Linked DNA regions of Cellulosilyticum sp. I15G10I2. The protein of the gene in region 1 interacts with the protein of each later gene in a pairwise test. Links are inferred from orthologs where the notes say so. Each region holds a gene or a part of one and is shown on either strand. Other genes may lie near its edges. The genes, in order: recJ and BN3326_RS05530.

What was found.
Region 2: the proteins of recJ (region 1) and BN3326_RS05530 interact in binary tests that used the Escherichia coli proteins (3 or more experiments, as listed by UniProt). The link is inferred for Cellulosilyticum sp. I15G10I2 from one-to-one orthologs.

Annotation. Positions count from the first base shown.
Region 1 is NZ_FMMP01000006.1:342,020-345,771, reverse strand. What follows is about bases 242-3,224. They hold recJ (single-stranded-DNA-specific exonuclease RecJ), read right to left. Parts: upstream 2,912-3,224; coding sequence 572-2,911; downstream 242-571. Other genes in these bases: BN3326_RS01590 (CvfD/Ygs/GSP13 family RNA-binding post-transcriptional regulator), read left to right, coding at 3,053-3,224; BN3326_RS01600 (adenine phosphoribosyltransferase), read right to left, coding at 242-549. Also shown: more of BN3326_RS01600, read right to left, coding at 34-241; more of BN3326_RS01590, read left to right, coding at 3,225-3,424; BN3326_RS01585 (hypothetical protein), read right to left, coding at 3,467-3,752. UniProt on the Escherichia coli protein: Single-stranded-DNA-specific exonuclease.
Region 2 is NZ_FMMP01000006.1:1,129,473-1,136,214, forward strand. What follows is about bases 1,543-4,448. They hold BN3326_RS05530 (DNA topoisomerase III), read right to left. Parts: upstream 4,135-4,448; coding sequence 1,951-4,134; downstream 1,543-1,950. Other genes in these bases: trmL (tRNA (uridine(34)/cytosine(34)/5-carboxymethylaminomethyluridine(34)-2'-O)-methyltransferase TrmL), read right to left, coding at 1,543-1,584; BN3326_RS05535 (asparaginase), read right to left, coding at 4,290-4,448. In the rest of the region: BN3326_RS05515 (endonuclease MutS2), read right to left, coding at 1-99; BN3326_RS22200 (hypothetical protein), read right to left, coding at 103-240; BN3326_RS05520 (C40 family peptidase), read right to left, coding at 284-985; more of trmL, read right to left, coding at 1,096-1,542; more of BN3326_RS05535, read right to left, coding at 4,449-5,282; bifunctional phosphoribosyl-AMP cyclohydrolase/phosphoribosyl-ATP diphosphatase HisIE, read right to left, coding at 5,371-6,030; imidazole glycerol phosphate synthase subunit HisF, read right to left, coding at 6,044-6,742.

The DNA.
Region 1 (3,752 bases):
AAGCAAAGCAGTACTGCTTTGCTTATTTATTATTTAATATTTTAATAAAGATGCAATTTCATAGCCTTTTAAGACTTCTCTTCCTGGAAGTGCTTCAAGTTCAATTAAATAAACTATTTTTGCTATTTCTCCACCAAGTTGCTCAATAAGGTCAATCATCGCTTTTGTTGTTCCGCCTGTTGCTAAAAGATCATCTACAATGACTACCTTCTGTCCTTTTTTTATAGCATCTATATGCATTTCGATTGTTGATGTGCCATATTCTAAATCATAAGTTTGTGCGATATGTTCATAAGGTAATTTCCCCGGCTTTCTAACAGGCACAAAACCTTTATTCATCTTATAAGCAACTGGCACCCCAAATATAAAGCCTCTGGACTCAGGTCCTACTATTAAATCAAAATCCACATCTTGTAAAACTTCTGCAATACGATCTATTGATTCTTTTAAACCATTTGGATCCTGAAGCAGAGGGGTGATATCTCTAAATAATATACCTTCTGTCGGAAAATCTTTTATGTCACGAATAAGAGCATATAAATCCATTATAATTCCTCCTTGAAACCTCATTTTAGTTTATTTGTAGGATACTTCCAAAAAAATTTTGTAAATTTCTATACCTTAAAGAGTTTTCTAATCTTGTTTTATCTGAAGCTATAAGATCATAACTAATGCTATCATCCATAAATGTATATTCTAAAAGACCAAGTTCCTTAAATATCTCTAAGATTTGAAATAACTTATACTCGGTCATATTGTAAAAACTCAAACTTACAACAGCCTTATGTATAGTTATATATTCTAAAAGATGATTTTTCAAAAGCTTATACACTGCAATACAGTCCTTATGACTCGGAATCATCTTCGGCAACTGATTTTTATGATGTATAAATGCGTTATCATATACAGCCATAGTCTCGTCTATTGTATAATAATCCCATTCATAATAAACACAGTCCGGAGATGCTTGAAGTGGATTAACTAAAATAGTTACTTCACTATTTTTTAAACAATCTTTATTATAACATATTTTAAAACCTAAGTTAACATTTTTCGAGTTATTTTTAAACTTTCCATAAACTTTTCTAAGTCCTTCTTCAGTATAGACATTAATTATTTTTGCACGTTCCAAAGATGTGCTGTCTTTTATAAGCTTTACATGCGTGCCTTTTATTTTACCAGGATCTTTTAAGTAATAATATAGACTTGTATAGTATCTGCTCTTTAACATATCTTCCTCTGTTGATTGTATATCCTTTAATCTTAACTGTACACTTACTTTATTATTCCATACATTCTTAATAACCTCACAAGCAACAACAACCTCTTCTCCTATAGTTAGATACTCCTCAAGATAGCCCTTATAAAACCCAACAGCTTGGAGCGCATTATTGTCTTGTTCAACTGTTAGTCTTAAATGCTGATCACTTTGCCCCATAGTCTGGATATATTGAATCTTGCCTCTTACACAAAAAAGAGGCACCGGATTATAAGCCCCAAATGGCTCAAGTTTCTCAAGCATTTCACAAAAATCAAGTCCAACTTCTTTTGCACTTAACTCAAGATCTATTGCTATAGAAGGTATTAACATCTCCTCATCAATCAAATCATCAGCATATTGATTAATTAACTTGCGAAATATCTCTAGATTCTCTGCTTGTAAGGAAAGCCCCGCTGCCATTTCATGTCCCCCAAACCTTAATAAATACGCTTGAGTACCGTGGATAACTTCAAAAATATTAAAACCTTCTATACTTCTTGCCGATCCTGAAAGCACCCCATCTTCTTCTGTTAGTACAATTGTAGGACGATAATATTTAGACATAATCTTTGAGGCAACAATACCTATCACGCCATGATGCCATTCTTTTCCCACTACTATAACTATTTTTTCACGGGAAATGTCAATATTATTTTTAATATATTCCTCTGCTTGTTCAATGATACAAGCTTCCATATCCTGTCTTCTTTTATTTTCTTCATTTAATAGTCTGGCAAGAGATTTAGCACGCTCTTCATCTTCAGTTGTAAGAAGTTCTACACCTATTTTAGCGTCACTTAATCTTCCTACTGCATTTATTCTAGGAGCAATTTGATAGGCAATCATATTAGATGAAATCTTTTCTTTTATATCACCTTCACGGGTCACTTTAATAAGTTCACGAAGGCCTATATTGCGTGTATTTTGCATCGCCTCAAATCCAAGATAAGTAATCACGCGATTTTCATGAATAAGCGGTACAACGTCTGCAATCGTGCCTAAAGCAACAAGATCTATATATTCCCATATTTCCTCTTCAATATGATCATAAATAGCTAGTGCATGAATAAGTTTAAACGTTACGCCAACCCCAGCTAAAGCATCAAACGGATAAGTACTATCTTTGCGCTTAGGATTAATAATACAATATCCCTTTGGAAGATCATCCTGGCATTCATGATGATCCGTTATAATGACATCAATGCCTATTGTATTCGCAAATGCCAGTTCTTCTACTGCAGCTATTCCTGTATCCACAGTAATAATAAGATCAGCATACTCGCTTATTTTTGCAATGGCATCTTTATTAAGCCCGTAACCTTCTGTCTGTCTATTTGGAATATAGTACGATACGTCATACTGCGCTTTTTTTAAAAACATATATAAAATAGATGTACTTGTTATACCATCTACATCATAATCACCATAAATAACAATATGTTTATGATCTTGTCTGCACTGCACAATGCGCTCTACTGCCTTTGTCATATCATTTAATAAATAAGGAGAATGCAGTCCCTCTGATGTTGGATTCAAAAATTTCCGAATCTGATCCTCCCCACATATTCCTCTATTGTTTAGTATCTTCTCAATTAAATTTACACCTGTATAGTCTGAATCAATTTTCCATTTATAGGTGCTAGGCAACATATTCATTCACCTCCCTTGAAGTCTTTACTATTATAGCATACTTTATAATAATATTTGACGAATTATTTTGCAAATCACTATACACTAGGATTAGAACTATGCTATAATGTAGAAGTTATTTATTTTAATAGGAGTGTTGTCATGTCGGAAAAATTTCAAGTAGGTCAAATTATTGAAGGAACTGTGACAGGTATTAAGCCTTTCGGAGCGTTTGTTTCATTAGATGAAACAACACAAGGCCTAGTTCATATTTCACATATTACGCATGGATATTTAACCAATATTAATGATGCGATCAAAGTAGGTGAACAGGTCAAAGTTAAAATTTTATCCATCGATGGAGAAAAAGGTAAAATTTCTCTCTCCATTAAAGAAGCAAAAGAAAATAAGCCTACATCTTTTAAAACTCCAAAGAAAGAAAATACGCTTGAAGGTTTCGAAAATCTTATGAAAGATTTTCTTAAGGTTTCAAATGATCGTCAAGCTGATCTGAATAAGCGTCTAAATCGTTAATTTAAGGCACCATCCTATAGGATGGTGCCTTTTTGTTAAGTCTTATATTGCAACACCCATTTTTTTAATTTCTGACATATTTAATGGGATAATAGTATTATTTTCGCACATTTCTATATCTAGAGCATGTTTAAGAACGACTTGTTCTTCAAAAAAAGCTTGATATTTTTGTTCTTCTTCATAGTAATCAATGCGGTGAATATTCCCCTTCTCTATGATCTGTTTTTCTCTTGGATCATAAAGCAGATAGCAGACACCATATAATCCAACATCTTTAATGAGTCTCATGGCATAGCTTGTTTTAATATCAAAGCTAAAGCGCTCTTTT
Region 2 (6,742 bases), 790 kb from region 1 along the record:
CGTATCGACCTTTCGCTTTCCCCCATCTGTTAAAGCAAATGCCTTTAAAATTTCTCTTATCTTATGAAATTCTAATTTATATAAAGTTTTTTCATTCATTATTTAACCTCTTATAGATAGTATTTGAAACTTACGTTTATTATGGCACATCTTAAAGGTTTTGAAAATATGTACATTATTAATAATACGTAAAATCCTCAGATTAAATACTTTAATCTGAGGATTTTTACCCGATTTCATACGTATTCTATAAATCGCAAACTGTTTATAGCCTACTTTTGCATTAAGTTTTAATAATACGAGCGCCTGTCACATAATTTCGCGTATAATACGGGCTGTTAAGACTGCTAATCATAACCCCACGGTTTCCATCGGCGTGTAAAAACCTATCTGCGCCTGCATAAATACCTACATGAGAAATTTTTCCTCTGTTCTTACCTGAAGTATCAAAGAAAACTAAATCTCCTGGGATAAGCTCGGATTTAGCTACACGCTTGCCGTCTCGTACCTGCATATAAGAGACTCTGCTGATATCGATATCAAAAGTCTTATATATCTCTTTGGTAAGGCCGGAGCAATCTACACCTCTTTTGAGGTCATTGCCTCCCCATCTATAAGGCGTCCCAATAAATTGTTTGCCATAGTCTACTATCTCTTCTCCTAGGATTTTGCTATAAGGAACAAGTTCCGGTAATGCAACTTGTACATATTGTTTATAAACCCATCCTTCCTCATTATTCATCATAATCTTATACCACTCTTCATTTTGTCCAACAACACGTATTGCTTTATTATCAGCACGCATGATGACCTGAGCATAAATATTAGGATATCTTCTTATATTAATATTTTTCCCAATAATTTTACCTGATATCCCTGTATAACTTGGAAAAATTCTATTTGCATTTATATCACTTGCGTAGACCTGTATTATAGGTAAAAACAGGAAGCTCGCTATAAATACACATCTCCTAAAGTTTTTCATAATTCCCTCCTAAAATGTACATCTTATCCCTTTAAATGGCACAAAATAATCATTTTATATTATGGAAAGATTTTTCAATTATTATACACTTTAGAATAAACTATTTTTATTTACCATTCATAGCGATGCAGCTGTCCCTTAGTCTCTAATGTTAAAAACTCATTTTGTCTAAGGGCTTCATATAAAACAATAGCTGCTGAATTAGAAAGATTAAGGGAACGGGCTTCTTTAATCATAGGAATTCTTATGGCAGTTTCTTTATAATTTAACAAAATCTCTTCTGGAATACCCGCACTTTCCTTACCAAACATAATATAAGCATCTTCTTCATACTGCACCTCAGTATAGGTCTGCTTAGATTTAGTTGTTGCCATATAAATCTTAGGATAATCATTCTGTACTAAAAAATCTTCAAAGTTTTTATAAGTCCTCACATCTAAAAGTTCCCAATAATCTAAACCTGCTCTTTTAAGATTTTTCTCATCAATCGAAAAGCCTAAAGGTTCAATAAGATGCAACTTAGCGCCAGTAGCTGCACAAGTTCTTGCGATATTCCCTGTATTTTGCGGTATTTCTGGTTCGTGTAAAACAATATTCATATTCTTCACCCTCTGTTTATTTAATGTATTTTTATCTAATAAACTCTCTGATATTGTATAAGATTAGCAAGACCTGCTGGGAATGTTTTTTGACTTGACTCGGGTATGGCAGCGGCAGATTGTCCGAAAACTAATTCAAATCTAAGTAATTCAAAGACTAGCAGGGGAGATTTTAGGATTCGGAAGTTGCCTCTGGAGAATTTCGTATAGAAAATCTTAGCAGTTTATTTAAATGGCTTTTAGCCGCACTGTTTGAGCGCAGCGAGTTTGCGGCGTTCATTTAAAGAAAGTGCTTAGATTTTTAGAAATACGCAAGCGAGCAACTGGAGAATCCTAAAATTCTCCTGCGGACCTCATACAAAACACTTATTTATTCTTGTTATCTTTATTCAGCTTACTAAAGGCTTCTGCAAAAGCAAAGTTACCCGTATCTTCATTTTCTTTCTGTATCTTCTTAAGGTATTTGCCTACATCCTTTTTATTCAGCTTATCATTTGAGGTACGATACTGCTTATTATAAGCTGCCACCTTTTGTCTAAACGTGCAGGTAGTACAAACATAGACAGAACCTTCACCTTCTCCTCTTTGTTCGAGCTTCTTGTGGCACTGCGGACATCTTACATTTGTAAATCTGCTGATTGTTTCTCTATAGCCGCAGCTTCTATCTTGGCAGACATACATCATACCGTGCTTACCTTTAACCTCCAGCATGAATTTTGAACATTCTGGGCATCTCTTACCCGTTAGATTATCATGGACATATTTATCACTGCTTGCTTTGACGGCCTTAACTAAGTCACTGCTGTAGCTTCTGATTTTCTCCATAAACGTATTAGGATTTAGCTTGCCTAGGCTAATTTGTTCAAGTTCCATTTCCCACTTAGCGGTAAGCAGCGGAGATTTAAGGTCTTGTGGAACAAGCTCAATAAGTTGCTTGCCTTTTGAAGTGGGCACAATGTCTTTACCATTTTTTTCGATATAGTACATATTATAAAGCTTTTCTATAATATCGGCTCTTGTTGCAACGGTTCCTATCCCTCCAGTCTCACCTAAGGTTTTAGCAGAGCTTTTATCAACCGTTACATACTGATGGGGTTTTTCCATCGCTGATAAAAGTGTTGCTTCTGTAAATCGTGTTGGTGGTTTTGTCATTAAACTGTTTTTTATGACAGTATTAATTTTTATAAGATCACCTTGGTTTAGTTTTGGTAAATTTTGATCTTCTTCCTCGGTGTCATCAATTTCTCTTTCATACAGGGCCTTCCAGCCTTTTGAAATCACATGCTTTCCTTTTGCCAGGAAGTTATGGCCTCCTATATCTGCTTGCAATGTAACCCCTGTATATTCAAAAGGATCCATCATCACACTTAAAAATCTTTTAATAACAAGATCATAAATTTTTCTTTCATCTGAACTTAAATTTGCAAGCCTTACTGACTCTTCTGTAGGAATAATCGCATGATGATCAGACACTTTGCTATTATCTACAAAACCTTTATGAGATTTAATCCCTTTATTTAGAATTGCCATACTAAAACTTCTATAGTCCCCTATTGCAATACTTTTCAATCTTTCTTTAAGCGTTGGTACAATATCTTCTGATAAATATCTGGAATCTGTTCGTGGATAAGTAAGTACTTTATGGCTTTCATAAAGTCTTTGCATAATAGATAGTGTTTCTTTTGGACTAAATCCAAAATATTTATTGCCATCTCTTTGAAGTTCTGTAAGATCATAAAGTGCAGGGGCATACTGCTTTTTAGCAGAAGTTGTAATGGCTTTTACTGTCCCTGTCTTACCCTGTACTTCTTTTAGAATGCGCTCTGCTTGTTGTTCATCAAATAATCGCTTCTGCTCCTTAGCTTCATAATTTAACTGAAAGCCTTGGCACTTGGCTGTAATCGTATAATAGGGTATTGGTTTGAAATTTTTAATTTCTTCTTCTCTTTTAACAACCATTGCCAACGTCGCCGATTGTACGCGCCCTGCTGAAAGCTGTGCATTATATTTACAAGTAAGTGCCCTTGTTACATTTAGTCCAACCAGCCAATCCCCTTCTGCACGACATACTGCTGCTTTATAAAGAGATTCATAGTTAGTTCCCGGCTTTAACTTTTTAAAACCTTCTAAAATTGCTTTATCTGTAACAGATGAAATCCAAAGTCTTTTGAGTGGTTTTTTGCAACGTACTTTTTCTAAAGTCCACCTGGCAACCAGTTCGCCTTCTCTGCCTGCATCAGTCGCTATAATAACTTCTGTAATATCTTTTCTATTCAATAACTCCCGAACAACATGAAACTGCTTGCTGCTTTCTTTAAGAACGACTAACTTCATATCTTTTGGAAGCATTGGCAGCGTCTCCATACTCCATACTTTATATTTATCATCATAGCTTTCTGGATCTGCAAGACCTACTAAATGGCCAAGTGCCCATGTTACTACATAATCATTACCTTCTATATAACCGTTGCAGGCCTTCTGACATTTTAAAACCCGCGCTATATCTTTTCCTACACTTGGCTTTTCTGCAAGCACTAATTTTTTTGACATTTTATTATCCTCTCTTAATACAATCTATTCACAACCTATTATAGCAATCATACCTATTATAGCATACATTACAAAAAGGATACCTCTTTTGAGATATCCTTTTATGTTTTATCTAACTGTCTACTACATAAGTATATTAAATTGAATTGTGCGCTTTATAATGCATAATCCTGCTCTTTGAATAAGGCCTTCAAAATATTAATATCTTTTGTTTTTCCAAGAGCTAACATAAGTTTAATCCTTGCTTTTAAGCCTCTCATATCGCCACCCATAACAACCCCTAAATCTACAAGTTCTTTGCCACCGCCTTCATAACCATAGCTCTCAAATACTCGGCCAGAACTGCATCTTGAGACAATAACAACAATTACCCCTTTATTTAACGCATATTTGATCCCCTCTAGCATTTTAAGTGGTACATTACCTCTTCCCATACCTTCTATAACAATGCCAACTGCCCCTGAGTCAACTGAGCTTCTGATAAAGCGATCATCCATATCAAGTGTTGCCTTAATAAGATCTACTCTTCGCTCTACGCTATCTGTATCAATATATTGTTTATAAGCACAATGTCTATATATGATAAGTTCATGTGTATCAATAATGCCAACAGGTCCATAAGGTGACTGAAAAGTATCGAGAGATGATGTATTGGTTTTAGCAACCTCAGACGCTAAATTAATATCGTCATCTAAAACAACTAGCACGCCTTTTTCTTTAGTTTTTGGTGATACTGCTACCTGAATACCAGCAGCTAAGTTGCTCGCCCCGTCATAACCTAGTTCTGAAACATTTCGCATGGCACCAACAAATACAACAGGTTTTGTATGTTTAATGGTTAAATCAATAAAATAAGCTGACTCTTCTAGTGTATCGGTACCTGTTGTAACAACAACACCTGATATATCCTCTTGATCAAGCGTATTTTTAATCAGCTTCTTAAGTTCCAATAACTTGTCAATCGTTATATGTGGTCCTGGGATATTACAAAAGTTTATAACTTTTATTTCTATATCTTGATTTTGATTTGAAATCAATGCCAATACCTGTTCTCCTGATAAAGCTGGAACGGCAGCGCCTATTTCCTTATCTAGGTTCATAGATATAGTGCCACCGGTAAAAATAATACAAACCTTTTTTTTATGCATGTTATGCCTCCCTATATAACTAGAATATCATTACTATTATATCCTAAACATTCATAATAAGTCGGCATTTTTTCAAATTTTTGCTTTTTTATTTTCTCTTTTTAAGTTCACTTTCAACTTCCTGCCATGTAAGACCTTTTTCTGCTATAAGCACTGTTAAATGATACATAAGATCTGATATTTCAAAGGCTAACTCAGAATTTTTTTCTTCTTTGGCTGCTATTACTACTTCTGTACATTCTTCGCCTACTTTTTTAAGGATTTTATTAACCCCTTTTTCAAACAGATAATTTGTATAGGACCCTTCTTTAGGATGTATTTTGCGATCATAAATGACATCATAAAGCTCTGTAAGCATATTTTTATCTGCTTGCCCACTTAATGACTCTTCTGTATTTTCTACTTCTTTGATTTCTTCTTTAAGTTCTCTGAAAAAACAACTCGAGTTCCCTGTATGACAAGATATACCATTTTGCTGTTCAATTTGCAGAAGAAGCGTATCCCCATCACAATCTATACTCATACTTTTAAGGTATTGATAGTTAGAAGATGTTTCTCCTTTTAGCCAAAGTTCATTTCGGCTTCTGCTATAATAATGGACTTTTCCAGTCTCTATAGTTTTCTTTAATGACTCTTCATTCATATAGGCAAGCATTCTTACCTTTTTTGAATGCACATCTTGTGCAATAACAGGAACCAGACCTTGCGCGTCATATTTCACTTCTTTTAAAAATGTTTCTTTTGTCATTGTGCTAATCTCCTTATAATCTCACCGGAACATTTTGTGCCTTGAGGTATTTTTTAAGTTCTGCAATTTCTAATTCTTTGAAATGAAATAAGGAGGCTGCAAGCGCAGCATCTGCCCGCCCTTCCTTAAAGGCATCTAAGAAGTGCTCCATTTTACCTGCACCGCCTGAGGCAATAACTGGAATAGAGACCGCTTCACTTACGAGCCTTGTCACTTCTAAATCATAGCCCATTTTGGTACCATCAGCATCCATACTGGTAAGGAGAATCTCTCCCGCCCCTCTTTCCTGGGCAAGCTTTGCCCATGTGATTACATCTAGGCCAGTAGGTATCCGGCCTCCATGGATATAAACTTCAAATCCTTCTCCATCTGATTTTCTTTTAGCATCAATGGCTACAACTATACATTGACTGCCAAAACGCTCTGCCCCTTTATTAATAAGTGTAGGATCTTTAATGGCCGAGGAGTTCATGGATATTTTATCCGCCCCTGCATTAAGGATATTACGAATATCTTCAATGCCTCTGATCCCACCGCCTACTGTAAGCGGTATAAAGACTTCACTTGCTGTACGTTCCACCACGTCCAAAATAATGTTTCTCTCATCCGATGAAGCGGTAATATCTAAAAATACAACTTCATCAGCCCCTGCATCGCTGTACGCCTTCGCAATCTTAACAGGATCTCCTGCATCAATCAAATTAACAAAATT